Regions from separate parts of the Neobacillus sp. NPDC093182 genome, predicted to be linked through region 2. Evidence: riboswitches for the same ligand, from Rfam matches in the RefSeq annotation. Region 2 holds a riboswitch; each other region holds the start of a gene.
What was found. Region 2 has a riboswitch for cobalamin ahead of ACIQAA_RS25565 (ribonucleoside-diphosphate reductase subunit alpha). Riboswitches for the same ligand answer to the same signal wherever they lie in the genome.

Region 1: it holds a riboswitch for cobalamin, as region 2 does, so the genes downstream of both, cobJ (precorrin-3B C(17)-methyltransferase) here and ACIQAA_RS25565 (ribonucleoside-diphosphate reductase subunit alpha) in region 2, are expected to answer to the same signal.
Region 3: it holds a riboswitch for cobalamin, as region 2 does, so the genes downstream of both, ACIQAA_RS19745 (ABC transporter substrate-binding protein) here and ACIQAA_RS25565 (ribonucleoside-diphosphate reductase subunit alpha) in region 2, are expected to answer to the same signal.
Region 4: it holds a riboswitch for cobalamin, as region 2 does, so the genes downstream of both, ACIQAA_RS27005 (ABC transporter substrate-binding protein) here and ACIQAA_RS25565 (ribonucleoside-diphosphate reductase subunit alpha) in region 2, are expected to answer to the same signal.

The regions. Positions count from the first base shown of each region.
Region 1 is NZ_JBIVOI010000020.1:76,805-85,113, forward strand. It holds gene cbiE (precorrin-6y C5,15-methyltransferase (decarboxylating) subunit CbiE) at 1-895, opposite strand, end outside; gene ACIQAA_RS27720 (cobalt-precorrin-5B (C(1))-methyltransferase) at 870-2,006, opposite strand; gene ACIQAA_RS27725 (precorrin-8X methylmutase) at 1,981-2,646, opposite strand; gene cobK (precorrin-6A reductase) at 2,636-3,412, opposite strand; gene cobJ (precorrin-3B C(17)-methyltransferase) at 3,422-5,044, opposite strand; cobalamin riboswitch at 5,184-5,361, opposite strand; gene ACIQAA_RS27740 (energy-coupling factor ABC transporter ATP-binding protein) at 5,503-6,357, opposite strand; gene cbiQ (cobalt ECF transporter T component CbiQ) at 6,385-7,167, opposite strand; gene ACIQAA_RS27750 (energy-coupling factor ABC transporter substrate-binding protein) at 7,186-7,467, opposite strand; gene ACIQAA_RS27755 (energy-coupling factor ABC transporter permease) at 7,469-8,137, opposite strand.
Region 2 is NZ_JBIVOI010000017.1:9,000-17,308, reverse strand. It holds gene ACIQAA_RS25595 (amino acid ABC transporter permease) at 1-122, shown strand, start outside; gene ACIQAA_RS25590 (amino acid ABC transporter ATP-binding protein) at 119-889, shown strand; gene ACIQAA_RS25585 (GNAT family N-acetyltransferase) at 921-1,433, shown strand; gene ACIQAA_RS25580 (Fur-regulated basic protein FbpA) at 1,539-1,763, shown strand; gene ssuE (NADPH-dependent FMN reductase) at 1,812-2,366, shown strand; gene metE (5-methyltetrahydropteroyltriglutamate--homocysteine S-methyltransferase) at 2,423-4,717, opposite strand; cobalamin riboswitch at 4,894-5,074, opposite strand; cobalamin riboswitch at 5,222-5,399, shown strand; gene ACIQAA_RS25565 (ribonucleoside-diphosphate reductase subunit alpha) at 5,536-7,845, shown strand; gene ACIQAA_RS25560 (ribonucleotide-diphosphate reductase subunit beta) at 7,873-8,309, shown strand, end outside.
Region 3 is NZ_JBIVOI010000011.1:56,131-64,439, forward strand. It holds gene ACIQAA_RS19720 (bifunctional adenosylcobinamide kinase/adenosylcobinamide-phosphate guanylyltransferase) at 1-79, opposite strand, end outside; gene cobD (threonine-phosphate decarboxylase CobD) at 61-1,137, opposite strand; gene cbiB (adenosylcobinamide-phosphate synthase CbiB) at 1,094-2,077, opposite strand; gene ACIQAA_RS19735 (adenosylcobinamide amidohydrolase) at 2,074-3,540, opposite strand; gene ACIQAA_RS19740 (FecCD family ABC transporter permease) at 3,545-4,606, opposite strand; gene ACIQAA_RS19745 (ABC transporter substrate-binding protein) at 4,572-5,534, opposite strand; cobalamin riboswitch at 5,699-5,887, opposite strand; gene ribH (6,7-dimethyl-8-ribityllumazine synthase) at 5,960-6,430, opposite strand; gene ribB (3,4-dihydroxy-2-butanone-4-phosphate synthase) at 6,460-7,575, opposite strand; gene ribE (riboflavin synthase) at 7,600-8,259, opposite strand.
Region 4 is NZ_JBIVOI010000019.1:50,178-58,486, reverse strand. It holds gene prsW (glutamic-type intramembrane protease PrsW) at 1-152, shown strand, start outside; gene ACIQAA_RS27030 (YitT family protein) at 1,490-2,296, shown strand; gene ACIQAA_RS27025 (GNAT family N-acetyltransferase) at 2,451-3,155, shown strand; gene ACIQAA_RS27020 (signal peptidase II) at 3,336-3,773, opposite strand; gene ACIQAA_RS27015 (zinc-binding dehydrogenase) at 3,887-4,051, shown strand; gene ACIQAA_RS27010 (acyl-CoA dehydrogenase family protein) at 4,338-5,546, shown strand; cobalamin riboswitch at 5,632-5,832, shown strand; gene ACIQAA_RS27005 (ABC transporter substrate-binding protein) at 6,013-7,011, shown strand; gene ACIQAA_RS27000 (FecCD family ABC transporter permease) at 6,974-8,044, shown strand; gene ACIQAA_RS26995 (ATP-binding cassette domain-containing protein) at 8,041-8,309, shown strand, end outside.

The sequences.
Region 1 (8,309 bases), on a different contig from region 2:
CCTTCCCCAGCACTGCAACAAAATCTGTACGATGTTTTAACTGATTTTCCAGGCAGTTTTCAAGGTCACCCTCATTTTTTTCAATTGCATACACGGCACCTTCCCGAGCGATTTTCGCTGCTTCAATCGCAACTGAACCTGTGCAGGTTCCGATATCCCACACAATGCTATTTTCCTTAAGTCCTAACTCCTGCAGACAAAGAGTCCGAATTTCTCTTTTCGTAATTAATCCTTTATCTGGCTTTCGCTGAAGAAAAGCATCATCCGGAATTCCAAGAGAGGCGCGTTCGACTGCCATTCGCTGTTTTAAAACCACAACATTCAATGGAAAAAAGGAGCTTTGCTCCATTTCGTCCAATGTGAAGAAGCGGCACCGTTCCTTTTCACCTTGTAGATTTTCAGCAACAAAGGCATCATATTCTGTCATGCCGAAACGCTTTAAATATTTTGCAATGGCCTGCGGAGAATTCGTTTCATCTGTTAAAACAGCAATTTTTTTACGCCCATCAATTCTTTGTGCAAATCCTTTAATGGAACGGCCGTGCAAGCTGACAATATACGCATCCTGCCAGCTTTCCTGCATTTTAGAAAAAGCAAGCTGTACCGAGCTGGTATACGGATAAATCTCTAACGGAAGCTTTTTCGCAAGTACACTGCCAAGTCCATAAAATAGTGGGTCACCGGACACTAAAATAACAACATTTCGTGTTTCTTGCTGTAATTCAGCTGTTAACGCCGACAAACCGCCTTTGATAACTTTTTTCTCTTTTTTATATTCCGGGAAAAATTGCAAATGGCGCTCTCCGCCTACAAGTACATCGCATTCATTGATCCACTGTGTATAGTGGGGGAGCAATCCTTCCGCGCCATTATCCCCTATACCAATCATCTTCATCCAATTTGTCAATATTCTCAGCCTTTCCTAAACAGTCACCATTCATGGCATACAAGGTTGTCGACACTTTGATGTCAGTATTCATATGATTCAATGCATAGTAGCAGCAGTTTTTGCAAAGGGCTGCAAAAAATGCCTCGTTTCCCTGAAGCATTTCACCAACCTGTGAAGCCGTATTCGCCTGTAAAATTTCTCGCTGCGTCTTCTCATCAACACCCACTTTATTGGCAATGCCTGCTAAAAACTCAAAGCTTATCGGTGCGCTTTTTGAGTGAACCATCATAACGCCTTGGGCTACTTTTGAGAACTTCCCCATCATCCCTACCAACGAGACTCTCGGAATCTTCTTCCGTGCAATATTCTTTAACGTAAAACCGACAAAATCGCCCATTTCGATAAATGCTTCTTCTGGTAAATGAGGATACTGCTGCATTGCATATTTTTCACTGCGTCCGCCCGTTGTAATGACTAAATGCTCACATCCTGATTCTTTTGCTACATTGATCGCTTGTACGATACTTGCCATATAAGCAGAACTTGAAAATGGAACCACTGTTCCCCGTGTACCTAATATCGAAATTCCGCCAATAATGCCTAAACGCCCATTCAATGTTTTTTCAGCAATCTCTTCACCATCTGGTACGGAAATGACCACTTCAATTCCACAATCCAATTTATATTTTTCAATTGCTTCTTGTACAACACCAAAAATCATTTTACGCGGTACAGGGTTTATCGCTGCTTGACCTACCGGTACAGGAAGTCCCGCTTTTGTCACTCGCCCTACACCAACCCCGCCATCTAAATGGATACCTTTTTCTTCTGAATAACGAACGGTACTTTGAATTCGTGCCTGGTGTGTAGCATCAGGATCATCCCCGGCATCTTTAATCGTTTCACACATTACCCAGCCTTCTGATACTTCAAATGCGGTTACTTTAAATGTGGCATACTGGCCAACCGGTAAATAAATCGTGACTTCATCAGGTACCTTTCCCACGACAAGAGCTTGCAGTGCTGCCTTTGTCATCGCTGTTGCACAAGCTCCTGTCGTATAGCCGTGTCGCATTTGTGAAGGGTCTTTTTTATTTCGTTTCTTTTGCTCGTTCATCCGCCATAATCGAAATGGCATTAAGTGCAGCGACTGTCACTGTACTGCCACCCTTTCTCCCAACATTCGTAATAAATGGAATCCCTTCCAGCACTGCTAACTCCGCTTTCGACTCTGCTGCTGATACAAAGCCGACTGGCATTCCAATAATTAAATCCGGTTTAGCCACACCTTCTTTAATCAAACGAATTAACTCCAGTAAGGCGGTTGGCGCATTGCCGATGGCATAGATTCCTCCTTCATGTAGACGCGTTGCTTTTTGCATAGAAATAATCGCACGTGTTGTTCCTTGAGCCTTCGCTTCCTTTGAGACATCTTCATCGGCGATATAACAATGTAAATCCCCGCCATGCTTTTGGAATCGTTTCCGTCCTGAACCGCTTTCGATCATTTGTACATCCACCACTACATGACGGCCCGCTAAAATGGATTGAACCCCTGCCTCAATGGCATCAGGTGTAAAGATCATGCTTCGGCCTAACTCAAAATCTGCTGAAGCGTGAATTACCCGCCGAACCACTAGCCATTGCTCATCAGTAAATGAATGTTCGCCCATTTCCTCTTTAATAATGGCGAAACTGTGATCATAAATCTTGTCTGGATCTACCGTTACGGGAATAAATTTTGTATTAAAGTTCATGTTTGCCAAGAATAATACCTCCTAATAGTTGAGTTACTTCTTCAAAAGAAGTACAAAAATTTTCATATTCAATCGCTGGTCGTTTGATTAAAATAACAGGAATCCCTAGTTGCAGAGCAGCTGTCATTTTTTCATCTACAGATCCCACTTTGCCGCTTTCTTTTGTAATCATTAGAGTCACATTGTATTGCTCACAAAGTGCTTTATTTAATGATTCCGAAAATGGGCCCTGGATCGCAATAATGTCCTTTTGTTTAATACCTAACCTATCGCACTTTTCCATGTTCCCTATATTTGGAAGCATTCTGCAAATAAGCCGGATTTCATCACGCATTAAATATTTCGTAAATATTTCTAACGTTTTGCTGCCTGTTGTCAGCATGATCGTTCCTTTATGAGATTGAGCTAATTTGGCTGCCTCTTCATAGCTGTCAACCTCTGTAATGAATGGAGAAATAAACTGTTCTTCTGGCCTTTCATAACGAATATAAGGAATATCACATGCTTTTGCTGCTGCCATTGCCGTTTTCGACGCTTCTTCCGCATATGGATGGCTGGCATCGATGACACAGGTCATCTTTTGCTTCTGAATAAGCGCGATCATGTCATCTACTGATAACCGACCCACTTGATAAGGAATATGGTGGGCTTTTAAACTTTCGGCTGCAGATTCTGTGACTACTGTTGCTAATAAAGGATAGCCTTGATTTTGCAATTGAATGGCTAGTGCTCTCGCATCACTTGTGCCTGCTAAAAATAAAATCATGTGTTCCTCCTAATCTCCACATGGTGCCGGCTCGACTTCAATTTTGGAGCTCATATCTTGATAGTTAAAATACTGAATTCTTTTCACCCTTTTAAAATATTTAAAAAGGCGTTCATTTGGATGGGCATTTTGTTTGTACTCTTCAATAATTTTCGTTAATAACGGCAGCAGTTGATCTGGTTCAATTCCTTCTGCTACTGGCTGTGCAGCATGGGCTGTACGGCCAACCGGCTTTGCGCCAATAAATAAATCAAATTTTTTCTTGCGGTAAACGATCCCAATATCATCGAATACTGCCCGATAACAGGCCATACCGCAGCCGTTGAAACCAATATGTAATTCTTTTGGAAGCTTTAAGCCCCCCAATTTTGCTCCTATTTCTTCTGCATATGGAATTGATTCTGCTTTTTCACCGTTGCAAAAATCACAAGCTTTAACATTTAAAACATCGCCCACAGGCATGACGATTAAATGATTTTGTTCAAGCTTTTCAACAATCGATTCAGGCTGATCTGTTGGAATCTTTAGTAAAAAACGATGATCCGGTGTATATTCCATGGTGCCTGTCTCGCCAATGGTTTCTGCTAATACGCGCATTTGCTCAGGCGTAATAAATTTATTGGCAACACCAGGTGAAACAGCAAATTCAAATATATCTTCGATTGGCTGCTGAACAAAATGCGGATAGTCTATTTCCGATTTAGTCACCATGGATAAAGCCTTTATGGCCAAATCTAATGAGCTGGCTTCTTGTTTTATTCTTTCAATTTGCTCATAACCAGCTTGTGCTTCCCCTGTTTCTTGATTTAATGCCCATGGTTCAGCTTCCTTTTTTAAACGCTGATGCGGTTTTAAGCTTTGCTTCTCTTCCCCTAACGTATATTTACGCTGATAACCTCGAGGGGTAATGATTTTATTGTCATAAAAGAAAGTAGAAGAATTCCCGATCATAACCGTTGTCAGCATTCCGATATCATGTTCAAGCATTTCAGCCAGTGTTGTCAGCACTACATTTTGATTTTCACGATAGGCACTTTTCACAAGTCCCACCGGTGTTTCAGGAGAACGATATTTTAATAGAATATTTTGTGCCTCTACAATTTGGCGTGTCCGTCGACCGCTTTTCGGATTATATAAAGCTATAACGAAATCCGCCATCGCAGCTGCTTCAATGCGCTTTTCTATTACGGTCCAAGGCGTTAAATGATCACTTAGACTTATCGTGCAGGAATCATGCATGACAGGCGCACCCAATAAACTTGCACAAGAATTAATGGCTGAAACACCTGGAACAATTTCTACCTCAATTCCTTCTTTTTCAGTCCAGCCCTTCTCAATCAGCACTTCATACACTAATCCAGCCATACCATAAACGCCTGAATCTCCGCTGGAAATCACTGAGACAATATGACCTGCTTCAGCTTTCTTTACTGCATCCTGTGCACGTGACACTTCTTCAGTCATACCCGTACTGACGATGGACTTTGCTGTTACAAAAGGTTCAATTAGCTCCACATATGTTTTATAGCCAATAATACAATCACTTTGCTGCAATGCCACTACAGCTCGATTTGTAATATGCTCACGATCACCGGGACCGAAGCCAACAACAAAAATTTTTCCCTTTTTCATAGGCTTACCTCCAAATAAAAAATGCCTGTACTCCTTTTAAAAGGAATACAGGCATGTGAAATCGCAGTATAAAAAAAGCATACTGAAATACAAAAACAATTGGAATAATTGTCCCGCCTATACTTCTCCCTCCGAAAAGCAAGTGTCGTTTAAATAAGCAGGTTTCCTGACTTAAGCTTCTTTTTACTCTTACACCTTCCCGATTTCTCAGTGGCATTGTAATTTCATCAGCTCTTACAGTAGCGGGGGCTGTACTAGACTTTCACTAGTTTCCCTTTTACCTCACAAATGTGAGCACTTATTTAAAGTATTATTAAATTTTTTATAACTATATCATATAATCTCGAATGTTAACAAACTATTTGTTTGAAAATTTAATAAAAGCACCTTCTTAGGTTGAAATGGTGCTTTCAAAAAATTATGCACAATAAACTGAGGTCACTCGTCAGAATTCCACCTTAAACTTGAATGCTGGTCCCATTAAAACATGATTCCATCATTTCAAACAGTTCTGCTTTCGACCTCGGATACTTTTTATTGGATAAGTTCATTCTTTGAAATTTTTCAAACACTTCCATAATCCAAGGTTTTTGTAAATGGCTTGTTTCGAGTATTTCTCTTTTACTAAAAACCTCAACCGGTGTTCCTTGAGCTAGCAAATGCCCATTGTTTAAGATGATAACCTCATCTGCCCACTCATAAGCAAGATTTACATTATGTGTAGACAATAGAATCGTCCGGTTTCGATGATGAATCTTTTCCAATAGATTCAACATTCTTTTTGAATAGTAAGGATCGAGCCCAGCTGTTGGTTCATCTAATACCATTAATTCAGGATCGATGGCAACAATTCCAGCAATTGCTACCCTTTTTTTCTGTCCGATACTTAAAAAGTGAGGGGGTTTATCTTTAAGCGATTCCGTTTCTGTTAGTGTGATGACTTCCTTTACACACCTCTCAACTTCTTCGGTGGGTAAATTTAAATTTTTTGGACCGAACTTAATATCTTCATAGACAGTAGATGAAAAAAGTTGGGTTTCAGAGTTTTGGAACACAATACCGACTTGCTGCCTTAATTGCTGAATCTCTTTCCGTTTATAGGTCAACTTCTTTCCATTGTATAAAATGCTGCCACTTGTTGGCTTTAATATTCCGTTCATAAGAAGAAATAGTGTCGATTTCCCAGCGCCATTGTTCCCTAATAAGGCTATTTTCTTCCCTTTTTCAATGGAAAGATTTATCTGATTCAATGCCATTGTTCCATCAGCATATTGATAAGAAACATGTTCAAACGTTAATATTTGTTCACTCACTCTACATACTTCCTTTTCATTGTTCTTTCATGATTTTGTCATAGTTTCTATCAAGAAAAGTGTTACAAACGAAATAAAAATAATGACAAAATGCCCTCGCTTATAGCCCAATGATAAATCCACATCATACAAATGTTCATCTCCACCTCGACTATCAATTGTGATTTGAAGCTCTTTTGCTGCGTGCATCGATTTTATGAAAAGGCTGACAATAAGCTGTGCTACGCTGGAAAACCAGCTTCTATAATTTTGATAGCCAAGCCTGCTAGATTGTGCAATATAAATTTCATTCATCTTTTCCAATAAAACAAAGATAAATCGATACGTAATCCCGATTAATTCTACAAAAACGGTGGGTAGTTTTACTTTTTTTAATATCCACATTAATTGATTAAGAGGAGTTGATAAAACAAGAAAATATAAACAGCTCACACTTGCTAATATAGTTGTAGCTAGTTCGTATGATTGTTGGATACTATTTGAGCTAATATAGATTTGCCATGAACCTATTTTAGCCATCCAAAGCACCTCAAGATCTTCTTGATAATTAGGTGCAATGGAAAATAGTATGGCAACCAAGCTTGTCATTAAGAATATAAAAGGGACGAAAAGAAGTTTCAAATATGCAATAAACGGGATTTTCGCCTTGAATAGCACCAAAATACTCATGACAGTAAAGGTAAAACAAGCCACCGAAATATTTTTTGAAAGAATTGTAAAAAAGAGAAAGATCAGCGCAAGGATGACCTTCTCAACGGGATGAACATCTTTTAATCCGCTGATATAAGCATAATCATCAATTTTTATCATAGTTTTCACTTCATTCTGCTATTGTTTGGATGAAGAATACTTTTTTCTAGCTTTTCCATATCCAATTACATAGCCGATGATGATGGCTCCGAGAGCCGCTTGTAACGAGAATAGTAAACTTTCAATCTCTCCACTTGGTGGTTCCCATATGGCATTAAACCAAGGCTCATAGTCAGGTGCTACTTCGGTAATCACTTCCTCCGCTTGCCCATCTGCCCCACCAAATTCAGCATTTTTTAAAAAAATCAAAGGAATAATTGCTAATAGAATCACGAATAAAAATAATACTCCATTTCTCATGTTACCTTGCCTCCTTCAGTGTAGGTAATTGATTTAATTCTGTCATATTATATTTTTGGAGTAAGTTCATCACAATAACCGTAAGTAAGCCTTCACTAATCGCTAAAGGTACTTGTGTAAAAGCAAAGATACTAGCAAACTTTACAAATGAAGCCACGAATCCACCTATCTCAGCAGGGAAAGCTAAAGCTAATTGAACCGATGTCACTAAATATGTCCCCAAATCCCCTAACATTGCAGCTAAAAAGACTGAAACGGCGACGGATACATTCATTTTTCTTCCACACTTGTATATTCCGTAAGAAAGGAAAGGTCCAACGACAGCCATTGAAAATGCATTCGCGCCTAAAGTAGTAATTCCACCATGTGCTAACAATAGTGATTGAAATAAAAGGACTATTGTTCCTAAAACACTCATCGCCGTTGGACCAAATAAAATTGACCCCAATCCTACACCCGTTGGATGGGAACAACTACCTGTCACTGAAGGAATTTTCAACGCAGATAATACGAATGCAAATGCACCAGACAGACCTAGGATTGATTTCAATTCAGGATTTTCTTTTAATTTCTTCGTAATCGATCGTATTCCAACGGCAACAAATGGAATGGTGATCCCCCACCAAAAAACAGCCCAACCCAATGGTAGAAATCCTTCCATAATATGCATCGCATAGGCTGGACGATAAGAATTCGTCCAAAAATAGCTTGCTAAACCTAACAGTACAACAAATGAAAACCATAATGATCTTTTTTTCACTTTAAACTTACCTCCATCGTTAAAATAGTGACCAAACTAAAAAGAGCATTTAAACCTGGTGGGTTTAAATGCTCACAAAAAA
Region 2 (8,309 bases):
AATTTCTAGAAGCCTTTATTGCCGCTGGTATTATCTATTGGGGCATTACGATTCTAGTAGAAGGGATATCTTTTTTACTTGAAAAAAAGGTGACTGCTTATAATCGAGGAGGCGTGTCATGATTTATTTACAAGGTATCAAAAAATCATTTAATCAGTTGCCAGTGTTAAAAGGAATTAACTTGAAAATTGAAAAAGGGGAGGTCGTTACCATCCTTGGTCCAAGTGGATCGGGCAAAACGACGTTGTTAAGATGCCTCAATTTCTTAGAAAAACCAAACTCAGGAATCGTTCAAATAGGAAAAATAATCGTTGATTCAGAAAAAGCGACAAAAAAAGAAATGCTCGCGATTAGAAAACAATCGGCCATGGTTTTCCAGCATTATAATTTATTTGCCCATAAAACAGTGGTGGAAAATGTGATGGAAGGGTTAATTGTGGCAAAGAAGGTAAAGAAAAAAGACGCAAGACAACAAAGTGAAAGAGTACTAGAGAAAGTAGGGTTAAGTGATAAACTGCATCACTTTCCTTCTCAGCTTTCAGGCGGCCAGCAACAAAGAGTTGGGATTGCTAGAGCCTTAGCGTTAAATCCAGAGGTGATTCTTTTCGATGAGCCTACATCCGCTCTTGATCCTGAGTTAGTTGGAGATGTTCTTTCCGTTATTAAGTCGATTGCACAAGAAGGAATAACGATGGTGGTTGTCACACATGAAATGAGTTTTGCAAGAGAAGTATCGAATCGGGTGTTGTTCATGGATGAAGGAGTAATCGTCGAGGAAGGCACACCTTTGGAAATTTTTCATGCAGCAAAAGAGGAACGTACCCGCCGTTTCTTACAACGAATTTCTGGTGAATCATTTTTTACCCCGCTAAAAGAACAGGTGAATTAACATTTCAATCAAAGGGAAGAAGGTGAATGTTATGGTGACAACCCAAATCATCATTGATGAAATCAGAGAAGATGAGAAGGAGCAGGTAAGAAACTTATTGGTAAAGAGTTATCAACAGTATGAACATTCCTATAAAGATCCTGAAATCTGGAAAACGTATTTAGAAAATATTCAAGCCTCCATTGATAATCCAGATGTCGATAAGATATTAGTGGCAAAAAGCAATCAGGATATACTTGGCAGCTTGCAGCTTTTTCAATCCTCCGAAAAGGCATATGCAAGGCCAGAACTCGAAATTTTTTCTCCCATTATTCGATTGTTAGGTGTTCATCCTGAAGCAAGAGGGCGTGGTGTAGCACAAGCGTTATTAAAAGCAAGTGTTGCCTACGCAAAGGAGCTTGGAGCGACAAGCTTGTATTTACATTCCAGTGATCGAATGCAGCATGCTATTCGACTTTACGAAAGGTTTGGCTTTAAGCGAGATAAAAGTAAGGAATTTAAAAATCAGGAAATTCTAGTAAAATGTTTTCGGTTAGACTTATGAAAGTTCAAGAAAATTATTAAGCTGACATTATACGTTAACGTGTCAATGATTATTATCCACACGAAAACGTTGTATTTATTAAAACTATAAATAGGAGTGATTCGGATGGGAGAAATTCTTCGAAATGCCGTTGAAAATAAGCGCAAAAAATTAATTAAAAAACTGATTGCTTATAATGTTTATAAGAAAGAAGATAAACACCTTTTTGAGCTCTCACTAACGGACCTAGAAAATGAATATAGAAAATTTAAATCCCTTAGTCATCCCCACAGTGATATTGGATCGATCAAATTAACTGGTCATAAATCAAACAAAAAGTTAAATCAATAAACGAATGATTTTGATAATAAAAATCCATCGAGAAAGGAAGTACGAATAATGAGTAAAGTGACCATTATATCTGGCAGTCCTTCAGAGTATACGCGATTAAATGGGGTTTTACATGGTGTTATAAATCATTTAAATGGGGTTGCAATATCTCCAGAAATCATTCATGTCCGCGAACTTCCATCAGAAGATTTAATTAAAGCGAAGTTTGATAGTGAAGAAATAATAAAGCAAAATAAGAAAGTTGAGCACTCAAATCTGGTCGTGATTCTGACTCCGGTTTTCAAAGCATCCTTTTCAGGAGTTTTAAAAACTTACTTGGATCTTCTTCCGCAAAATGGTCTTGAAGGTAAAACCATTTTACCGATTGCTATTGGAGGAACTTTTGGTCACTTATTAATGATTGATTATGCTCTTAAACCTGTTCTTACAGCTCTGGGAGCAACCCATATTTTAAAAGGAGTATTTATTTTAGATAATCAAATAAAAAAATTAGGCAATAATCGCTATGAATTAGATTCAGAAGCGAGAACTCGGTTGGTTTCTTCATTTAATGGTATAGAAAAATTGTTACTAGGGAAAAGTGTATCTCGTTCGGTTCTGTAAAGGACGCGATCAATTAAGGCGCCTAAAATGGCGCCTCAAAATGTTTATCTTTACACTTAGGAAACAGTTTGTTCTTGCTGTTGGCGGAGTTTTCGTGCAGCTGTGACCATATTTTTTAATGACGCAATGGTTTCATCTTCATGACGTGTTTTTAAACCACAATCTGGATTCACCCAAAACTGTTCTTTTGAAATAATCTCTAAGCTTTCGTTTAATATAGTGTCGATTTCTTCTACACTTGGCACACGGGGGCTGTGTATATCATAAACACCTAAACCGATACCAAGTTCATATGGATTTTGTTTTAGTGATTGAATTAGTTCCCCGTGACTTCTAGACGTTTCGATTGAAATGACATCTGCGTCAAGGGCACGAATTGGCTCTATGAAGTTATTAAACTCACAATAGCACATATGGGTATGAATTTGAGTTTCATTTCTCACACTAGAAGTCGCGAGCTTGAATGCATTCACAGCCCATGATAAATAGTCATTCCAGTCTTCTTTCCTTAGTGGCAAGCCTTCACGTAAAGCTGGTTCATCCACCTGAATTATGGCAATGCCTGCATTTTCTAATGCTTGAATTTCTTCCTTCAACGCTAAGGCAATTTGGTTGGCAACGTGTTCACGAGAAAGATCATCACGAACAAATGACCAATTTAATATTGTGACAGGTCCTGTTAACATCCCTTTCACATACTTCGACGTTAATCGCTGTGCTTCTGCAACTTCCTTCACGGTCATTGGAGATGTCCACTCGACGTCACCATAAATAATCGGCGGTTTCACACAACGTGACCCATATGATACCACCCAGGCTTTTTCTGTAAAAGCAAAACCTTTGAGCTTTTCACCAAAGTACTCTACCATATCGGTTCGCTCAAATTCACCATGCACGAAAACATCAAGGCCAATTTCTTCCTGAATTTGAATCCAGCGTGCGGTTTCACTTTTCAAAAACTCAGCATATTTCAAGTCGGTAATTTCTTTTTTACGCCATGCAGTACGCGTTCTTTTTACTTGATCGGATTGAGGGAAGCTTCCAATCGTTGTGGTTGGAAAATCCGGTAATTGTAAAGCTTCTTTTTGTAAAGATTGACGTTCTTTAAAGGGCATTGGACGTGTAAAATGCTCTGGCTTGACTTGTAATAAAAGCTCCTTCACACGTGGATTTTTCCTTCCCTCATGCTGCTCTAAGGCTTGAATTGCCACTATACTTTGTGACACACTTTTACTTCCAGACCAGTTCTCGTCTGAAACGAAGGATGTTATATGCGTTAACTCGATGATTTTCTCATCGGCAAAGGATAATGCGTTTAGTAATGTCTTGTCCAGAGTCTTTTCAGATTTAGTTGTGACAGGTACATGCTGTAAACTGCAAGAAGATTGAACCCACGCTTCATTTACGCCGCTTAAGGATAAAATAGCTTTGGTCATCATTGCTTTTTCAGCCAAACTTGCCCGCCAAATATCACGCCCATTTATGATACCAATCCCTAATATTTTATCTTGTGGGAAACCGTATTTACGGAGTGAAGCCATATTCTGATCAGCACCATGAATAAAATCAAGCCCAACTCCAGCGACAGGTAATTGTATGAGGTCTTCATACGCTGATAGTCCTTCAAAATAGGTTTGTAACATCAGTTTCGCTGCAGGTACTTCTTCTGCTAATTGTTTATAAATTTGTTGAACTAGTTTGATATCTTCAGGTGCTAGTGAAAGGACTAATGCTGGTTCTTCCACTTGTATCCACTGTGCTCCTGCATCTACAAGTTGTTGGAGTACTTGAACATAAAGAGGTAAGAGTCTTAAAATAAATGATGCTTTTGATATCGAATCGTAGCCTTTAGATAATTGTACAAAAGTATAGGGACCTATAATGGTTGGTTTTGTAATTAGACCTAGTTCAAACTTCGCTTCTAAAAAATAATCTAAAATGTAGTTTTGAGTTAATTTTAGTGGCTTGCCTTCATACTCAGGTACAATGTAGTGGTAGTTTGTATTAAACCATTTTGTCATTTCAGAAGCCACAACATCGTTTGCTCCACGTGCCATTGCGTAATAAGTTGTAAGATTTACCTTTTCACCAGTCCAATTATAACGGGCTGGAATTAAACCGAACATGGTCGCAAGGTCCAGCATACGGTCATAAAAGGTAAAATCTCCAACCGTAAGTATGTCTAATCCTAAGGATTGCTGATGCTTCAAATGATTTAAACGAATGGTCTTCATCTCAAAGATAAACGCTTCCTCTGATTTTTCACCCTTCCAAAAAGATTCCACACAACGTTTCCACTCTCGATTACCACCAATGTAGGGGTACCCAATGGCTGTACTAGCTAATTTCATTTACGATTCCTCCTTTTCATTTACATATATCCAAATACAAAAAAGCCATCTCCAGGAACCGGAAATGGCTATACAATCAAGTTAAAGGTATGTTTAAAAATCTTGCATAAACAATACAACTCATAACTCGTTTGTCGTACAAATGAATGTCACCACCTATTTCCACGTAGGTATCTGGTGTGTACTACAAATTGGCAGGTCTCCTGGCTCATCATCAATGTTCATCACACCTTCCCATCAAAAGACAGTGGTATTTGTGATTCACTCCGAATTACAGTTGCGGGACAGCGACGGATTTGCACCGTTCTTCCCTATTAAGCCAAGCCTCAGCTTGGCACCAATTCTTACACGATATGTAATTGCCAATTAATATAACATATAAAAAATCGTTCGTACACAATTTTCTGAGAATTATTTTTGTTATTGTCAAAGTGAAAATAGTATATTATAGTTGAACATATACAATATTTAGTAGTGAGCAATAAATCAAAACACTAAATATAGAAAATAACCAATATAAATGGTGTCTATATAGACTTAATAGGGAATCTGGTGAGAATCCAGAACTGTACCCGCAACTGTAAGTGCTGACGAAATAATCATATCCACTGTCTACGGACGGGAAGGGATTAGAGTAGGGAGAAGCACAAGTCAGGAGACCTGCCATTTCTATTACGTATTATCTTCTTCGGGAGCTGGGAAGATATAACGAGGGTATACCTACTATTACAGTGAATGAGCCTGTATGATAGATTAATCCACGTTATCAAACCCATCTTCATAGATGGGTTTTTTGTCGTTTCACTCACGAAGTCATTATGAAAAGAAATGAGGAATTTGGTATGGCAGTAAACAGTGTTTATTCAGACAAGGATTCGGTTTTGGCGGCAGTGAAAAAAGCTTCTGAAAAATATAATCTGAACACAAATGAATTAGTTGAAAAGATCGCTAATCTTGAAGACTCTTCCATATATGAACAATCCCTTTTTTATGCATTAAATCAAATTTCAATGAGCGATCCAAACTGGACCTTTCTAGCAGCAAATCTTTATTTACAGGAACTTTATCAAAATGCGTCAAGCAGCAGGGGATACGAGCCGGAAGAAAAATACGGAGGTTTTTACACGCTGATTGCTGAATTAACAAAAATAGGAATCTATTCCGAGGATCTATTACATGACTATTCAAAAGAAGAGATTGATACACTAGGCGCAGTAATTACATCAGAACGGGACAATTTGTTTAATTATATAGGGCTGTTCTTACTAGCAGATCGTTATTTGGCGAAAGATTACGAAGGAAAACTATACGAGTTACCTCAAGAACGGTTTATGGTCATCGCCATGACATTAATGAGAAAAGAACAAAAAGGAAACAGGTTAAACCTTGTAAAAGAAGCATATTGGGCACTTAGCAACTTGTATATGACCGTTGCAACACCAACTCTATCAAATGCCGGAAAAAGCTTTGGGCAGCTCTCTTCCTGTTTTATTGATACAGTGGACGATTCTTTAGATGGAATTTATTTGAACAATTGGGATTTTGCTAGATTAAGTAAAGACGGTGGCGGGCTAGGTGTTTACCTAGGCAAGGTACGTGCCTTAGGTTCAGATATCAAGAAATTTAAAGGTAATTCCTCTGGGGTGGTTCCATGGATTCGGCTTATTAATGATACGGCTGTGAGTGTCGACCAATTGGGCCAAAGGCAGGGAGCAATCGCCGTTTATTTAGATGTATTTCATAAAGATATTATGAATGGCTTTTTAGACTTAAAGACAAATAACGGTGACGAAAGACGAAAGGCTCATGATATTTTTACGGGTGTTTCCATACCTGACTTGTTTATGAAGAAATTAGAAGAAGTAGATGAAAACGGTCGAAGTGTTGGAGAATGGCACACCTTTTGTCCTCATCAAGTAAAACAAATAATGGGGTGGAAGGACCAAGACGGGAATCCCCTGGGCTTGGAAGATTTTTATGACGAGTGTGATGTAAAGTTTTTTACAGAAAAGTATGAAGAAGCAGTAAAACATCCTTTTCTTCCTCGAAAAACTTATCGGGCGATGGATATAATGGCAAGGATTATGATTTCTCAATTAGAAACCGGTACGCCATATATGTTTTATCGGGATGAAGTCAATCGTCAAAATCCAAACAAACATGCAAGAGGATATGGATGTGCGTCGATTTTTTGCAGTAATTTGTGTACAGAGATCACGCAAAATATGTCTGCCACCACGATTGTTAAAGAATATAAGGATGAAGAAGGAAATATTGTCATTGTTCGTAAACCTGGGGACTTTGTTGTCTGCAATCTATCATCTATTAATCTGCCGAAAGCTGTAAAAGGGAATGTACTAGAAAGATTGGTTTCAATCCAAATGAGAATGCTAGACAATGTAATTGATCTTAATACCATTTCAGTGGGACAAGCGGAAGTCACTAATAAGCAATACCGTCCTGTAGGCTTAGGTACGTTTGGCTGGCATCACCTCCTTGCGTTAGAAGGCATCTTTTGGGAGTCTGATGAAGCAGTTGAATATGCAGATCGTTTATATGAGGATATTGCTTACCTTACCATTCGTTCTTCTATGGAATTAGCAAAGGAAAAAGGCAGTTATCCAAAATTTGAAGGTTCAGAATGGCAGTCAGGCCAGTATTTTGAGCGCAAAGGATATAAAACAAATCGTTGGAACCAACTGATGGAAGATATTACAAAGTATGGGGTTCGAAATGGCTGGATGATGGCGATTGCTCCAAACTCATCCACAGCAAAGATTGGCGGTTCAACAGATGGGATTGACCCTTTGTATGCAGTCGAATACGCGGAGGAGAAGAAAAATTTCAAATTTAAAGTAACGGCACCCGATTTGGACCATAACAGTTACAATTTTTATCGACGAACTCGTCATGCGTTGGATCAAACATGGAGTATTAGGCAAAATGCCGCCAGACAGCGCCATATCGACCAATCGATTAGTTTCAATCTCTATGTTCGTCATGATATTAAAGCGGTAGAGTTATTAAATCTTCATAGGGAAGCATGGAGGCAGGGCTTAAAGACGACTTATTACATAAGAAGTACTTCTCAATCGGAGATAGAAGAATGTGAAGCATGTCAAAGTTAGCAGAGAAGAATGGAGGAAGTTTATTTCATGATTCATACACCATTAACCAAAATACAATTACTCAATCCTGACTTTCCAAACAAATCCACCGGAATCATAAATGGAAAGTCATCGGGAATCCTTAACTGGAATGATATTGCCTATCCAAAAATGTACGATTTATATCAAACTCTATTATCAAATTTTTGGAAACCGCAGGAAATCAATATGCAGGATGATATAAAACAATGGGATTCCCTTAGTAATCAAGAAAAAGATGTGTTTCTGCGTATTAATACGCAGCTAGCTTCTCTTGATAGCCTGCAGACACCAACCATGAGTCAAGTAATGGATTATGTGAGTGACTCTAGTTTTAAAGCGATCTTTGCTGTTATTTCACAACAAGAAGCTGTTCATAATGAATCATATTCGTATATACTAAGCTCGCTTATTCCCATTGGCGAACAAAATGAACGATTTAATCA
Region 3 (8,309 bases), on a different contig from region 2:
CTACAGCCATTTTTTCGGCAAAGCTGCTCTTCCCGCTCCTTACTCCGCCTGTAATAAAAATTAATGAAGCTGTCGCCATTCCAACAATACCTCCATTAATTTACTATTTTCTTCCTTACTTTTTATAGCAAAACGTAACCATTTTCCTTCTAAACCAGGGAAGTTATAAGTATGGCGGGGAATGATTCCCTTGAGCAATAAGAATTTAAATAAGTTTTTTTGTTCATGGAGATTTGAATCCCGTAACAAATAATAATTAACTTGTGACGAAGTCATCACAAAATGATGCTTCTTAAAAAATGTAAACAATCTCTCCCGTTCTTCCGAAATATAGACTTGTGTCATTTTTATAAATTCTTCATTTTGTAAAAATAATTCCCCTGCCAATAACGCAATAGTATTAATACTCCAATGAGGCTGGTATTTGTTAATTTCTGCGATTAAAGCTGGAGCTGCAGCCAAATATCCTAGACGAATTCCTGGAATGGCAAACATTTTTGTCATCGACCGTATAATGATCAAATTTGAGAACTTATTAATATAAGGGATAAAAGATTCGTAGTTTACTAAAAAATCATAGAAAGCTTCATCCAAAATCACAAAGCAATTTTGTTTTTCGCATTCCTGTATGATTGAAAGTACCGTTGACACTGGATATTGAATACCAGTAGGATTGTTTGGATTACATAAAAATAATGCGTCTGCACTGCTTAAGCTTGGATGTAACTCATCTATACTTAACTCGAAATGAGGTCCCATTAATGGATGGTACTGTATCTCACAATCGTTAACTCGGCAAGCCTTTTCATATTCAGAAAAAGACGGCTCTGCCACTATAACCTTTTTTCCGGAAAGAAACCTTGCAACCAGGGTAATAAGTTCGGCCCCTCCATTTCCAATTAGAACAGAATCTGCCGAAATTTGTTCCCTATCCGCAATCCTATTCCTTAGCTTTTCTGCAAATGGATCTGGATACACGGTAATTTCCTGATAAAAATCATTCCATTTCTCTTTTAGGGCAGGAGGAGGGCCAAGTGGATTAATGTTTGCACTAAAATCAATATACTTCTCTGGGAGCGAAAGTCCCAGTGATTTAAAAAGGTGCTGCGGATTTGAGCCATGTGAAGGTAAATTCAATCATGATCCCCCCTATCCATAATAATAGTAAAAATAAAAAGACTGTTTTATCCAAGATTTTATTGGCTGATAAAATATGATCAGCTTGTATAGGGACTAATGGATCTCCCATCTTTGCACGGTTTGAAACGATTCCTTTGTAATAGTTGATGCCGCCAAGCTGAATCCCCAAAATAGCAGCCACCGCCGCTTCTCCCCAGCCGCTATTTGGGCTCGGGTGCTTCTTTGCATCACGGAATAATACCTTCCATGCCCTTTGATACTCCATTTTCATAGGCTTTGTTCCAATTAACATTAGGATTCCAGTTATCCTGCTAGGAATCCAGTTCATCACATCATCCCATTTTGCAGATGCCCAGCCGAAATCTTTAAATCTTTCATTCATATAACCTGCCATTGAATCACAGGTATTCGTTGCCCGATAAACCATTGCAAGAGGCGCTCCCCCAATTAGTGCCCAAAACAATGGTGCAGTTACTCCATCACTAGTGTTTTCTGCAACCGTTTCGATTGCACCACGTGCGATTTCACCTTCATTTAATGAATCTGTGTCTCTGCCAACAATGTAAGATAGTTTGATTCTTGCTCCTGCCAAGTCCCCTTTCTCTAATGGGGCGTGTACCTCGAGAGCAGCTTCTTTTAGACTTTTTTGTGCGATCGTTGCTGCAATGATGATACTTTCAATGGCAATGCCAGCTATAGGATGAATTCGATAACTTATTACAATTAATAAAAGGACAATTGAAAATACTATCAACAAAACAAAAAGGAGCATTGCGACCCCTTTTAATCTTTTATTTTTTCCATGATTTAAGCGTTTCTCTAGGAATGAAATCAATGATCCTATCCATCTTACAGGATGAGGCCATTGAGGGGGATCTCCTACAAGCCTATCAATAAAATACGCAATACTTATGGCAGTTAAATGATAGATAATCATACTACTTTCCTTTTTTGAGATTTTCGAATACCCTCTAACGTGCATTCATATACAGCTTTTCCAATCAATTTACCTAAATTTGTAATCGTCCCCGCATATTCCAGCCTTTCACCAGCCTGGGTAGCAGCTATGAGAATACTATCGGTAGAAGTACCCGTCGCAATGGTGCCTGTCACCGAATCCATAATATTTAAATCATGGAGCGCTTTTGCTTTTGCTTCGGTAGCGGTCATAATACTTTGAATAAAGGCCTCCTCGGTTAATTCACCATTAACGAAGATCCACGTATTGATGGTGCCAGGCACCTGTTCAAAGGTATGCTGTTCACTTTTAGAAGCATCGATTGCGTTCCCCACACCTGCAGTTACGACAACAAATAGTGAGAATTCATTCCCTTCAACGTGCTTAAATGTAACATCATTAAGGAAGACTGCGGTCATCATTCCTACTGTTTCGGAAGGTTCGAAGCCGTTTAATTTTAAAAAGGAGGCCATTTCCTTTCGATGATCGCTGCAGTTATAGTCCTTTCCAACATGTCGATTAACAAAAGTATGGTGCCAGCCTGTTCCTGATCCAACAACTCCTGACGACATCGTCCTTAATGGAGCAGGTGATTTTAATTCAATAAACTCATCTGTTACGCGTAACAAACTTTCATCAATTTGAATTATCTCCTTATCCTGCCTCTCATCTGGTATTAACACCATTTGCGGTGCTGGTACTCTTGGATGAGGATGCTTCTGAATATCGGTATGATAAACATCACGTATTCTTTCTTCTCTAAGCACTTCGTTCGGGATATGGTTGATATTAATGGACCCGTTTTCGAGCAAAAGCAATCGATCACAATATAAACCCGCAAGATTTAAATCATGAAATATAGATACGACAGTTAAACCTGTTTCTGACGTCCAATTCTTTAATAAATCCAGTAATTCTTTTTGATAAGATAAATCTAAATGGTTCGTTGGTTCATCTAACAGGAGAATTTCGGGTTCTTGGGCGAGTGCCTGAGCTAAAAATACTCTTTGTTTTTCCCCGCCGGATAACTCTTGTATCGCTTTATTTTGCAAGGAAGTAATCCCAGTTTGCTTCATCACCCGTTGTACAATCTTTTCATCCTTTTCTCCCCAGGTCTGAAACCAGCCGGTTTGATGGGCGTAGCGGCCAAGCGAAACCGTTTCTTTTACGGTATAGGAAAACGATTGCGAGGAATGCTGAGATAAAACAGCTACGATTTGAGCCAGCTGTTTTGAATTATACTCCTGCAATCTTTTGCCTGATATGAAAATATCACCTTTTATAAACGGCAGGATTCCGCTTATCATTTTTAATAAGGTGGTCTTACCACTTCCATTCGGTCCCAAGATACCGAATAATTCACCTTTTTGAACTTCAAAAGTAATATCCTTCAGTATCTGTTCATTTGAATACCCGCCTGCAACATGTTGAACGTTAAGCATCCCTTTATCCACTTCTTTCCATTCTTCTTCTCTGTAATAGAATTAATGCAAATACCGGGGCACCAATTAATGCAGTTATGACTCCAATTGGTAACTCAGTTGGAGAAATAATCGTTCTTGAGATTAAATCTGCTAGAATTAAAAATCCACTTCCAGTAAGGATCGATAATGGGAGCAGGTGCCTATGGTCTGGTCCCCATAACAACCTTGAAAGGTGCGGTATGACCAGCCCAACAAAACCAATCGTTCCTGAAACGGCAACCGCCGCACCAGTTAAAATTGATCCTGCAGTTAAGATGATTAGTTTTCTTTTTTGAACATTTACTCCTAAATGGTGGGCACGTTCCTCACCAAAAGACATGGCATTTAATTCTTTTGCATTTAAAATAAGGATGATAGAACCCAGCACAAAAAAAGGTAAAATAATTCTTATGTATTCCCAGCCTCTCATCGACACACTACCCAATAGCCAGCCAATAATTTGTCTAAGCTCATCACCTGTTAAAGCGATCATGAGTGATATGAGGGCACCAAGAAATGAACTAAAAATGATTCCCGTTAAGATAATGGTTTCCACTCTCATCGAGCGTTCAATTTTTCTTGCGAATGCAAGCACGAAGAAAATCGTAGCCCAAGAAAACAAAATGCTGAGTAATGGAAGGGTAAAGCTGCCGATGACGGGGATTGATAATTGAAAAAATAAAGTGAGTACTGCCCCAACAGACGCACCGGATGATACGCCTAAAGTATATGGATCTGCTAAAGGATTCCTTAATAGTCCTTGAAAGGCTGCACCTGCAATGGCGAGAGAAGCCCCTACTAATCCAGCCAAAATAACTCGCGGCAGCCGGATATTCAAAACGATACTTGAAAACATGGGGTCAATTTGATCCAAAGAAATAGATCCAAAAAGCTTTGACATCATAATTTCAATAATGGTAAAGATAGGAACCGAAACGGTTCCTATCGAAATTCCTACTAACACTGAAAAGAGAAGGAAACTTCCTGCTAGTAAGTAGGCTGCTATTTTATTATTTAAATACTTCTGGATAGACAGCCTTTGCAAGATCCTCTACTCCTTCAACAATCCTTGGGCCAGAGCGGGTCACACGATCAGAATCTACATCAATGACTTGCTTATTCTTAATGGCATTGACATTTTCCCAGCCTTGTCTGGATAACACTTGTTCAACAGCATTTTCCGTATAAAAACCATATGTAGTAATGATGACATCTGGATTTCGGTCAATCATCACTTCTTGATCGATTTTGATCCAGCCTTCTTGGTCATTTGCAATATTATCTGCATTAATTACACTAATCATTTCATCCATAAATGTGTTTTTTCCGGTTGTGAACACTTCAGGAGCAGGAGATACCTCAATAAACACTTTTTTCTTTTCTTTGATTTCTCCAGCCTTGGCTTTAATTTCTGCTAATTTATCTTGCATACTTTTAATCAGTTCTTCTGCTTTCTTGTTTTCACCAGTGGCCTTACCAATCATTACAATCGAATCATATACCTGCTCAAAATTTTGGGCATCATGTATCACTAAAACTGTCAGCCCGGCATCTCTTAATTGCTGCAGGCCATCTGTCCCATTCATTGCGGAAGCATGTGCTAACACTAAATTTGGCTGCAATGAAATTATTTTCTCGATATTAATTTCCATCCCGCCGATTTTCTCTTTAGCTGCTGCTTCCTCAGGATAATTATCAAAATCGGACACACCTACAACTTGTTCTTCAAGTCCGAGTGCAAAAGCAATCTCTGTATTACTAGGAATCAATGAAACGATTTTTTCTGGCTTTGCCTTAATCGTCACCTCATTGTCTAATGCGTCTTTAATGGTTACAGGAAATGCCGTTTCCTCTCCTTTTTGCTCCGTGCTGCTGTTTCCTTCATCCTTTACCGTTTCTTTTTGTTCTCCACATGCTGCTAGCGCACCTATTGTTAACAAAAGAATTAATAATAACGCTGATAATTTTTTCATGTTTCTTCCCCCTATGACTTCCGTCAAAAATACATCACAAAAAACTGCACCATCTAAAAAATTCACAAAAAAACATCTCTACGTAATGTAGAGATGTTGGTTTGATTAAATGCCATTAAAAATGACTCTAGTCGTCCACACCTCCCTATCCTCGTAGGTTCTTTTTGGGGCACTAGAATAAGGCAGGTTTCCTGGCTCATGGTCATCGCTTCCTGCGTCTTCCCATCAGATTGACAGTGACATTTTGCAGGTTGCTCCCATTTACAGTGGCGGGACCGCGTTGGATTTTAACCAACTTCCCTTTTAAGCTAAAAACCGTTAAGATTTTCAGCACCTATTCTTCATTAATTTTTTTATGATAGACTTATTATATAGTAAATAAAAACGAAAGCCATATTTTTAAGCAAATTTCGCCAAAAATCTTTTTACTTTTCGAAAGTTCGCAATAAATTTGCCATTTCAATAGCGCCAGTTGCAACATCCCAGCCTTTATTTCCTGCCTTTGTTCCTGCACGCTCAATCGCCTGTTCAATCGATTCTGTTGTTAATACTCCAAAAATAACCGGAATGCCGCTATCTAGATTTATTCTTGAAACGCCCTTTGCTACTTCATTACATACATAGTCGAAATGTGGTGTGGACCCGCGAATCACGGTTCCTAATGTAATAACAGCATCATATTTTTTGCTAATGGCCATCTTTTGAGCCACTAAAGGAATTTCGAATGCACCTGGCACCCAAGCAATTTCAACATCATCTTCGCTTACACCATGTCTTTTAAGAGCATCCTGTGCACCGCTTAATAATTTACTGGTTATAAACTCGTTAAAACGTCCTACAACAATTCCTATCTTTAAACCTGAGCCTACTAAATTACCTTCATAAATATGTCCCATTTTAATACCTCCAAATTATTGTGTAGTTTTTATTTTACCTTTTCTTCGTTGATCTCCATTTGCAAAGGAACTGTTTCAACGACCTCAAGATCAAATCCCTTAATTCCTTTTATTTTTCGCGGGTTATTGGTTAACAATTTCATTTTGCTAATCCCTAAATCCTTTAAAATCTGAGCACCAATACCAAATTCACGTAAATCAGCTTCACCAGTGTTGTGACCATCCTCTAGCTGCTCGTGTGCCCGCAATTTATTGACTAAACCACTGCTCTGACGCATATAAAGGAGGACTCCGTTTCCTGCTCTTTCAATTTGACTTAATGCCGCATGGAGCTGAGACCTGCATTCGCAGCGGTAAGAACCGAAAACATCACCGGTTAAACACTCGGAATGAACACGAACAAGGATAGGATTCTCAGGATTAATTTCCCCTTTTATTAACGCTAAATGCTCTTTTCCATCAATGACGTTTGAGTATCCTGCAGCCTTAAATTCACCAAATTCCGTAGGCAAATTGATTTCAACTTCACGTTTGACCAGCTTGTCTTTTTTATTGCGATATTCAATCAAATCTTTAATGGTGATCATCTTGACGTCAAGTTCATCGGCAATTTTCCGCAACTCCGGAACACGTGCCATGGTTCCATCCTCATTCATGATTTCACAAATCACTCCTGCAGGCTTAGATCCGCATAGTCTTGCTAAATCCACTGCCGCTTCGGTGTGTCCTGTTCTTCTCAAGACCCCGCCTTTTTTTGCGATCAATGGAAAAATATGGCCTGGCCTTTTAAAATCAGAAGGTTTTGATTCCGGGTCGAGCATACTTAATACGGTTGCCGAACGTTCAAACGCTGATATCCCTGTGGTGGTAAATTTATGGTCAATACTGACTGTAAAGGCGGTACCATGTTCATCTGTATTAACTGCAACCATTGGAAAAAGTTCTAATTTCTGCGCCAATTCCTCCTCAATTGGAATACAGATCAAACCTCTTCCATGAGTAGCCATTAAATTAATTACCTCTGGTGTTGCTTTTTCAGCTAATGAGACAAAGTCACCTTCGTTTTCTCGGTCCTCGTCATCACAAACAATGATAACTTTTCCGTTTTGTAAATCAATCAAGGCTTCTTCAATTTTATCAAACACGTGTAATCTCTCCTTTCTATGTACTTAAGCAAATCCATGCTCTTCTAAAAAGCTGGCACTAATACCGGATGAACTTTTTTTGTTACCCGTATTTTGTCCTCTCGTTAAAAAATGCCCCACATACTTACCAATCATATCGCATTCTAAATTGACAATATCTCCGGACTCCTTAAGACCGATAATACTTTCAGATAAAGTATGGGGAATGAGTGATAAAGTAAATGTTTCGTCTGTGACTCCAAATACTGTAAGGCTTGTCCCGTCGACAGCAATCGAACCTCTTTCAATTACATACCTTAATATTTCCGGTGAGGCCTCAATTTCGTAATAAACAGCATTTTCCACCTGTTTTTTACTTTTAATTACCCCAGTACCATCAATATGACCTGAAACGAAATGACCTCCAAATCGACCCCCTGCTGCCATGGCTCTTTCGAGATTCACTTTGGCACCACGTTTCAAAGATTGTAAACTCGATGCTTTCACGGTTTCAGGCATCACATCTACCGTAAACTGGCTGCTAGTAAAGCTAGTGACGGTAAGACAAACACCGTTTACCGAGATACTGTCGCCAAGATGAACATCCTTGAGAATTTTTTTCGCGTCAATTGTTAGAACAAAGGATTCTCCGCTTCGCTTGATATTCGCTACTACTCCTAATTCTTCAATAATGCCGGTAAACATAGCTTTTGTTCTCCCTCCCTATCTTTTGCAAGTTCATGCAAATTTTTTTC
Region 4 (8,309 bases), on a different contig from region 2:
CTCCTTATATGATGTTTTTATGGTGGTTCGGTTTGAAAAAAGTGCAGCTAGCAGAAATCTCAAGTTATAATCATTTCCAAAAGAAGCCGATTATAAGAACACGATTAAGCCTAAAGTCAGGAAAGAAATTATTCCTTCCTATAAGTAGATAGTGCTTCGGGCGTTTATAAAAAACTAGGCTTTATAAACTGAGAGTCTGAAGCCCCAGGTATGTCCTTGTTTTTATAAATTTAATCTTTATTCGCTTGGTGATAGACCAGAGAAACATTAAAATTTTTTATATACGATCACGACTCGTTATACGATACGTGGGCAAAAAGAAAAACAAAAAGAAAAACAAAAAGAAAAAGAAAATGAAAAAGAAAAACAACAACAAGTTCTTTATCCAGATATAGAGAAAAATTCAGACGTAGTGAATCCAACAGAATCATCAAAAAGACGTTCCAAAAATGATTAAGTTTTCAATTCGACTGGATTTGTTTTTTCAAAATTTGATTTCAAGTCAAATATATAGAACTCTCATCTGAATAAGATGAATTTTTGTAAAAGAAATAGCACCTGCAAATGTTGATATATCAATGTTTGTGGGTGCTTTTTGTGTTTGGGTACGACCTAATAGAGGAGAAGCATCCATAAATATCAGTCACAAATCGATTGGAGCAGTGGGGACCCTAAACCCAGACAGACATGTACCGGCAACACTCAGAGGGCTATAGTGACAGATAGAGAACTCTTTGAAGGGATTTTTTCAGAGTTAAAAGTGGTAAGGAACGATATTGACCGATTAGAAAAAAATTAGAAGTACAAAATGGTATTTTAAGAACTGAAAAACGAGCGAAACAGGAATTAAAATTAATAGGATCAGTAACTAATTAGAAGTCTAAGAATCCAGGGCCTCTTTTTTTCGTTTGGTACTTTGCAGACGCCCACTGCTATAACATAAATTATAAATAAAAAATATGAGTGAAAATAATGAAGGTACGCAAAATCCTTATTCAAGCAATATGTGGATTAACAGTTGTTGGGATTGGAAAATGTATCCTAAATATTCAAAATAATGATATATTGGGAAATAATATTGACAATTTTATTTTCCCTTTGGTAGATTACTGATAATAATAAAAATCAGTGACAAGATAGTATAAAAAGAATCCTGTTCCCATAGAATCGGGGCTTGGTGAAAGCCGATGGACACTTTTTATATAAATCATTTACGAGATGCAAAGTCGAACGGAGTAAGCTTTGACGGATATCCCACCGTTACATGGGATTACGTGAGACGGTACGTTAACTGAGAGCGGAATGTTTCATTATGCGAAACTAGCGGAATATGGGTGATAACGAGAGCAAGAACTCGTCCCTATTTTTGGGACGAGTTTTTTATACTAAAAAATAGTGAGTTCCTTCAGTTTCTCATTAGACTATTCTCGTAAGTCCGTCCTATTTATGGTTTTATATTACTTTTTCTGGAAATGGAGTTTTAATAGGTATGAAAAATTTAATTGTCATCGTTGGTTCGTTGATTGTTGCATTTGGTTTTAATTTCTTTTTGGTCCCATACGGGATTTTGAGCAGCGGAATAAGTGGTATTGCCATTTTAATTGGGTTAGTCACTCCATTTGATATTGGTTTAATGAATCTTTTACTCAATATACCTTTACTCATCTTGGGATACTTTAAGCTAGGTAAGTTAATTACAGTCAATACTCTGATTTGTGTGGTATCACTCTCCGTTTTCTTATATCTTTTGCCAATCGTTCCTCTAACAGACAATATACTGCTGTCGGGAATATTTGGAGGAATCATTGGTGGTATTGGTGTTGGCGTGATTTTGAAGTATTCTGGCACCTCTGGCGGATTGGATATCATTGCGATTATCCTTTCACGAACTAGTAATGTTAGTGTGGGCTTGCTTCTGACGGCGATGAACGGCGTTATAGTTCTAATTTCTGGTGCTGCTTTCAATTGGAATATTGCATTGTACACACTGTTGTCAATCTATTTGACAGGTAAGATGATCGATACCATTCACACGAATCACATCAAATTAACGATGCAGATTGTTACGACGAAAGGAGAGTTAATACGAGAGGATTTACTACAATCAATCTATCGAGGTATCACCATTACAGAGGGCTTCGGGGGCTATACAAAGGAACCCAAACAGATTTTAATGATGGTAGTAACAAGTTATGAAACAATGCAAATAAAAAAAATTGTCCGCAGCCACGATGAAAAAGCCTTTATTAATATTTTTGAAACCGTTGAAGTCGATGGTCAATTCGCTAAAAATTAGAGATAAAAGTGCCTGTCACCTTCCAATGATATGGTTGGTACCTGGCACTTTTTTGCCTCATTTGAACACAGAAGAACATCACTATCCCGAATGTTTTTTCCGCTGAAACTCTCTCGGTCGGAAGATTGGGACAACTGCTACGGAGGGAAAGTAGTTGAAGAGAAAACCAAAAACAAAACGTCATAAACAAAACAAATACTTTGAAGAGGATTCAGACGAAAACTTCTATTATATTGCAGGATACACGGATGATGGTGCCCCCTATGGAATTTCTTGGAATGAAATTATTGCCCAAGAATTGAGATTTAGGGGGGCAATCAAAAAGGACGCAAAGAAAGCTGCTGAACTCATTCATATCGCAATTGATGATATTGCCGAGAAGTTAACTGGACAATCTAAGAGTGAAAATATCCGTGAAACGCTGGAGCATTTCTTTCGCGAAGAGAATAATCGTCTTAGCTACCAAAATACGATTGTTGCAGATATTTTAGGAGAAGTAGCAGGGATCGTAATTACCTATCCGGGAGAGGCTGCACCTCGATTAGACGAACCTATTTTGAAACGCTTAAGGAAGAAAAGAAGGAATGAAATGATTTTCTTGGATAAGGAAGCTGACGAGGGGGATTTTTATATCGACACCCTGTGTGTTGCTGATCGGTTTAGAGGCTATGGAATCGGATCAATGCTTCTAAAGGAAGCCGAAAAAGCAGCAATACAAAAGGGATATTCAAGACTCTCTCTAAATGTTGCTCAAGATAACCCGAATGCAAAAAAGCTATACGAGCAGATTGGGTATAAGGGTGGTAAATTGATCAAAATTAATGAACATCTGTATGATTATATGGTGAAGATTCTTTGAGATAAAAAACGATTTATACGGCAAATTAGGAGGGAGATGGTTTGAGAAAGGTCGAAGTGTGTTCATACAATGAAAAGTGGGGCTTAATGTTTGCAGAAGAGGCAGAAAAATTGAACTTATTTTTGGAAAAGAAATGGTAGACATTTACCACATTGGCAGTACATCTGTATTTTAGAGAATCTAGCGCTTATCTTTCCACCAGCTAACAATTCCATAGATAATAAACAGTATCAACCCCATCTCAATAGCATGGTCGGCCAAGTTAAGAATTCCACCAGAGCGCGGGATAAAATCTGTTACCTGCCCAAATAAAAGCCGATCAATGCCATTTCCAATTGCTCCTCCGACTAGGAATCCAAAACTACTATCGATGAGAGCTCCCTTCATTTCTCCCGTTCTACGAATATATAAAACAACGATCACGAACAGTACAGCCACAACTCCGAAGAGCCGAGCATAGCCATGAAATAATCCTCCTGCCATCCCGCTATTCTCGATATGTGTAAAATATATTCCCCACAAAGTAAAGTTTTCATGTATGTCGATGAAGATACGAATTAGATATTTAGAAAGCTGGTCCATCACAAGAACAAGAATGGCAATTACATAAAATAGCATTTGTAGTCCTTCCTTCTAGCAATTATTTGCACCTTAATCAACAGTATAATTGAAAGCTATTTTCTTTTCTATTATGTAGCTTTTTACTAGGGCGGGTTACGGAACGCCAAGATTTGTTCTTTGAAAGCCTTGGGAAAATTGTTGAACTTGCAGCTAAAGGTGCCATTAAACCCGTCATTGGGAACATCCAACCCTTACACATGGCCCCGGAGCTGCACCAGCTCATGGAACAGCGCAAAACGACCGGTAAACTAATTCTTTTGCCATGGGAGCAATGAGATACGAAACGAATTAATCTTTTTGATTTATGGAAAATTCAGAAAATAAATTGTATAATCATAATAACATCCACGGTAAATTGACTTAATTGCACTTGTACTTCCTTTGCAGGAAACGAGATATGAGCAAGAGTCAGTAAGGCAATCAATGAGGAACATCATTGTTTGTTTTGCTGGCTCCTTTTTTGTACATCGAGTAGTTAAGATGGAGAGATAGCGTGAAGGGAGCATTAGGTAAATGTAAATGTAAAATAAAATGTATTTATTGAGGGAGGGAATTTATATGATGAACTTTGAATTAACAGATGAGCAGCAAAGTGTAAAGGAAATGGTGAGAAAATTTGTCGATAAGGAAATCATTCCAAATATTCAGGAGTGGGATCGCCAAGGCCATTTTGAACCGGCGATTTTGAAAAAATTAGCGGATTTGCAAGTAATGGGTGTCTGTATCCCTGAAGAGTATGGCGGGGCAGGCATGGATTATAATACACTGGCCATTGTATGTGAAGAATTAGAACGGGGAGATACTGCCTATCGGACAGCCGTTTCTGTTCATACAGGGCTAAACAGTATGACAATATTGCAATGGGGAACGGAGGAACAAAAACAAAAGTATTTAGTCCCTCAAGCACAGGGACGTAAAATTGGTGCCTTCGGATTAACAGAACCGAATGCTGGATCTGACGTTGCAGCGATGAATACGACAGCTGCTAGAAATGGGGATTACTATATTCTTAATGGCTCCAAAACATGGATTTCTCTTTGTGATGTTGCTGACCATTTCTTAATTTTTGCCAAGACAAATCATGATAGTGGGCATAAAGGAATTACTGCCTTTATTGTTGAACGCAGTTTTGCAGGAGTAGAAACGAAGGCTATTAAGGGAAAGCTGGGTATTCGCGCTGGAAATACCGGTGAAGTATTCTTAACGGATGTAAAGGTTCCTGTTGAGAACAGATTAGGGGAAGAAGGAGAAGGGTTTAAAATTGCTATGGCTGCCCTAGATAACGGCCGTTTTACAGTAGCTGCAGGAGCAGTAGGTTTAATAGAAGCCAGCCTTGAAGCAAGCCTTAAGTATTGCCATGAACGGAAAACATTTGGCAAAGAGATTGGAAAACACCAGCTTGTACAGCAAATGATCGCAAAAATGAGCGCAAATCTTGAAATTTCCAGATTGTTGGTTTTTAAAGCTGGCTGGTTAAAAAATCAGGGTAAACGAAATACAAAAGAGACGTCACTTGCTAAATGGATTTCATGTAATGCTGCATTTGAGGCTGCCAATGATGCCGTTCAAATCCATGGGGCATATGGTTATTCCGATGAATACCCAGTTGAGCGCTTTTTGCGGAACTCTAAAGCACCAGTGATCTATGAAGGCACTAGAGAAATTCATACGATTATGCAAGGGGAATATGCTTTAGGTTATAGAGAAGATAAACCGCTTCGCAAACAATTGCCTTCATGGCCATTTGAACATGTTTCCGTCAGCAATTAAAATGGAAATAAATGAGATAAAGAAAAAATAGAAATAGTTTACAAAGGTGGAACACTCTACTATAATTGCCTTTATAACAAAAAAATGAATACTAGACAAATAGGTTTCTTAAATGATCTGAATAGGATTATTTGAGACTAAGAGGGAAGTTGGTGTAAATCCAACACGGTCCCGCCACTGTAAGCGAGAAGGAAGGTTATATTTATCCACTGTGTTTTTTACATGGGAAGGGATAACCAACCAGTGATTCGCAAGTCAGGAGACCTGCCTATTATGTTTTTTAAGCTTCCTCGAGGAAAGGAATGTTTAAAGTGCAGGTAATCCTATGTAAATATTTTTATTTATTATGACGATTGCAAGTTATCATGCTGTCCAAAAGACAATGTATTATAAAACTGCCTTTACTCTACGCTTTCCTCTGGAACAGCGTTTTTTTGTGTTCAAAAATAGAAGGAGGAAAAAAGTGATGAAAGAGATTGTAAAAAAGTGGGGACTATTCAGTGTTGTTCTTCTGTTAAGCATGGGTATTATTGTAGGCTGTGGTACACAGGAACAGAACACTCAAGATAAAGCAGTTGCTACCCAAAACGACAAGACAAATGAAGGGGAGAAGGATGATGGAGTTCAGTTTCCTGTAACCATTACCGACGATGCGAATCGAAAGGTAACGATTGATGAGGAACCTGAAACAATTGTTTCGATTCAGACTAGTAATACAGAAATAGCGTTTGCACTTGGGTTAGGCGATAAAGTCATTGGCGTATCAGATTATGATAACTATCCACCAGAAGTGGAAGAAATTGAAAAGGTTGGTGCACAGGATATCAAATCAGAGCTTGTTCTCACATTACTTCCAGATATAGCGCTCGTTACAGATTATCATTATAAAACACATCCAGAAACCTTAAAACAGTTTGAAGAAGCTGGTATTGACGTGGTTGTTGTTGGAAGTGCTGTATCCTTTGAGGACGTATATAGCAACATTGAAATGATTGGTACTGCTACTGGAAGTAAGACCGAATCAGAAGAAATTATTTCTGATATGAAAGAACGATTTCAAGCAATCAAAGACAAAGCAGCGGCTATCAAGGATAAAAAGAAAGTTTGGGTAGAAGTTTCACCTGCTCCAGATATTTTTACGACAGGACAAAATACATTTATGCATGAAATGCTTGAGACCATTCAAGCCACTAATGCCGCAGAAGATCAAGAGGGCTGGGTAAAGATGACGGAAGAAGAAATTGTCAAATTAAACCCTGATGTGATTATTACCACCTATGGATACTATGTAGATAATCCAACTGATGGGGTTTTGAATCGTGAAGGATGGTCAGAAGTGCCAGCTGTAAAAAATAAAAACGTTTTTGACGTTGATAGCGATACGGTTACAAGACCCGGTCCTCGTTTAATTGAAGGAGTCGAGACACTTGCGGAACTTATCTATCCGGAAATATTTAAGCAGTAAAATAGTTTGGTTGTATTTGATAAGCGGAGGGCTTTTACTTGGTACGAGCCTTCTTGGCTTATTTTATAGTAGTGTAATAATCCCAATTCCTACTATTTTACATATTATACTAGATAAAACGATTAATATGGGTTGGCTTGATGAAGTAGCAAAAAATGAAGAAATGATCATTTGGAATATCCGTCTGCCAAGAGTTCTTCTTGCCTTTTGTGTAGGGGCAGCCCTTTCATTAGCTGGTGCAGCTTTTCAAGGGCTTTTACGCAACCCACTAGCAGACCCATACACCATTGGGGTATCTTCAGGAGCCTCACTTGGGGCTGTTCTCGTTTTGTTTTTTCAAGTAACAATTTTTGGTTTAGGAAATTTTACGCTTCCGGTCGTTTCGATTTTTAGTGGATTAATTGCTTTACTTGTCGTATTCGGACTCGTTCGATTGAGTAGTAAAAGTTTAGCAATTGAAACGATTATTTTAGCAGGAATCATTGTTAGTGCCTTTATTAGTGCGCTTGTATCTCTTCTTATTTCATTGGGAGATCGAGACGCGATGACTCAAATTATTTACTGGTTATATGGCAGTGTTGGAATGAGAGGGTGGAGTTATGTTCAACTAATCATCCCCTTTATGATAATCGGTTCCATTGTGTTGTTTTACTTCTATCGTGAATTAAATGCCCTAGCACTAGGAGAGGATGCAGCAGATCATATTGGAGTAGATGTTAAAAAAGGAAAGACATTTGTTCTAATTGGTGCATCGTTATTAACCGGTGCAGCAGTAGCTGTTTCAGGGTCGATTGGCTTTGTTGGACTTGTTATTCCACACTTAATCCGACTTGTTACGGGACCGAATCATCGCCATGTCCTTCCGCTTTCCTTGATAATGGGTGGAGCTTTTCTTATACTAGCTGATTTAATGGCTAGAACCATGATTGCACCTAAAGAGCTGCCAATTGGCGTGATTACTGCCTTAATTGGTGCACCTGTATTTGCCCTTTTATTGATTAGAGAAAGACTTGGAAGGGGGACGAATAAATGATTAACGTTCAAAACTTGGTCGGTGGATATACCCATTCCCCCATTATTAAAGGTCTAGATTTAGAAATTAAAAAAGGAGAGTTTTTTGCTCTTCTCGGGCCAAATGGGAGTGGGAAAACAACCCTTTTTAAACTCATAACAGGGCAGTTGCCGATTATTAGCGGGAAAGTTTCCATATGTGGTAAAGAAATTTCATCTCTCTCAAAACTGGAAAAAGCAAAAAAAATGGCGGTTTTAACACAGGAAGTTCAAGTATCCTTCGATTA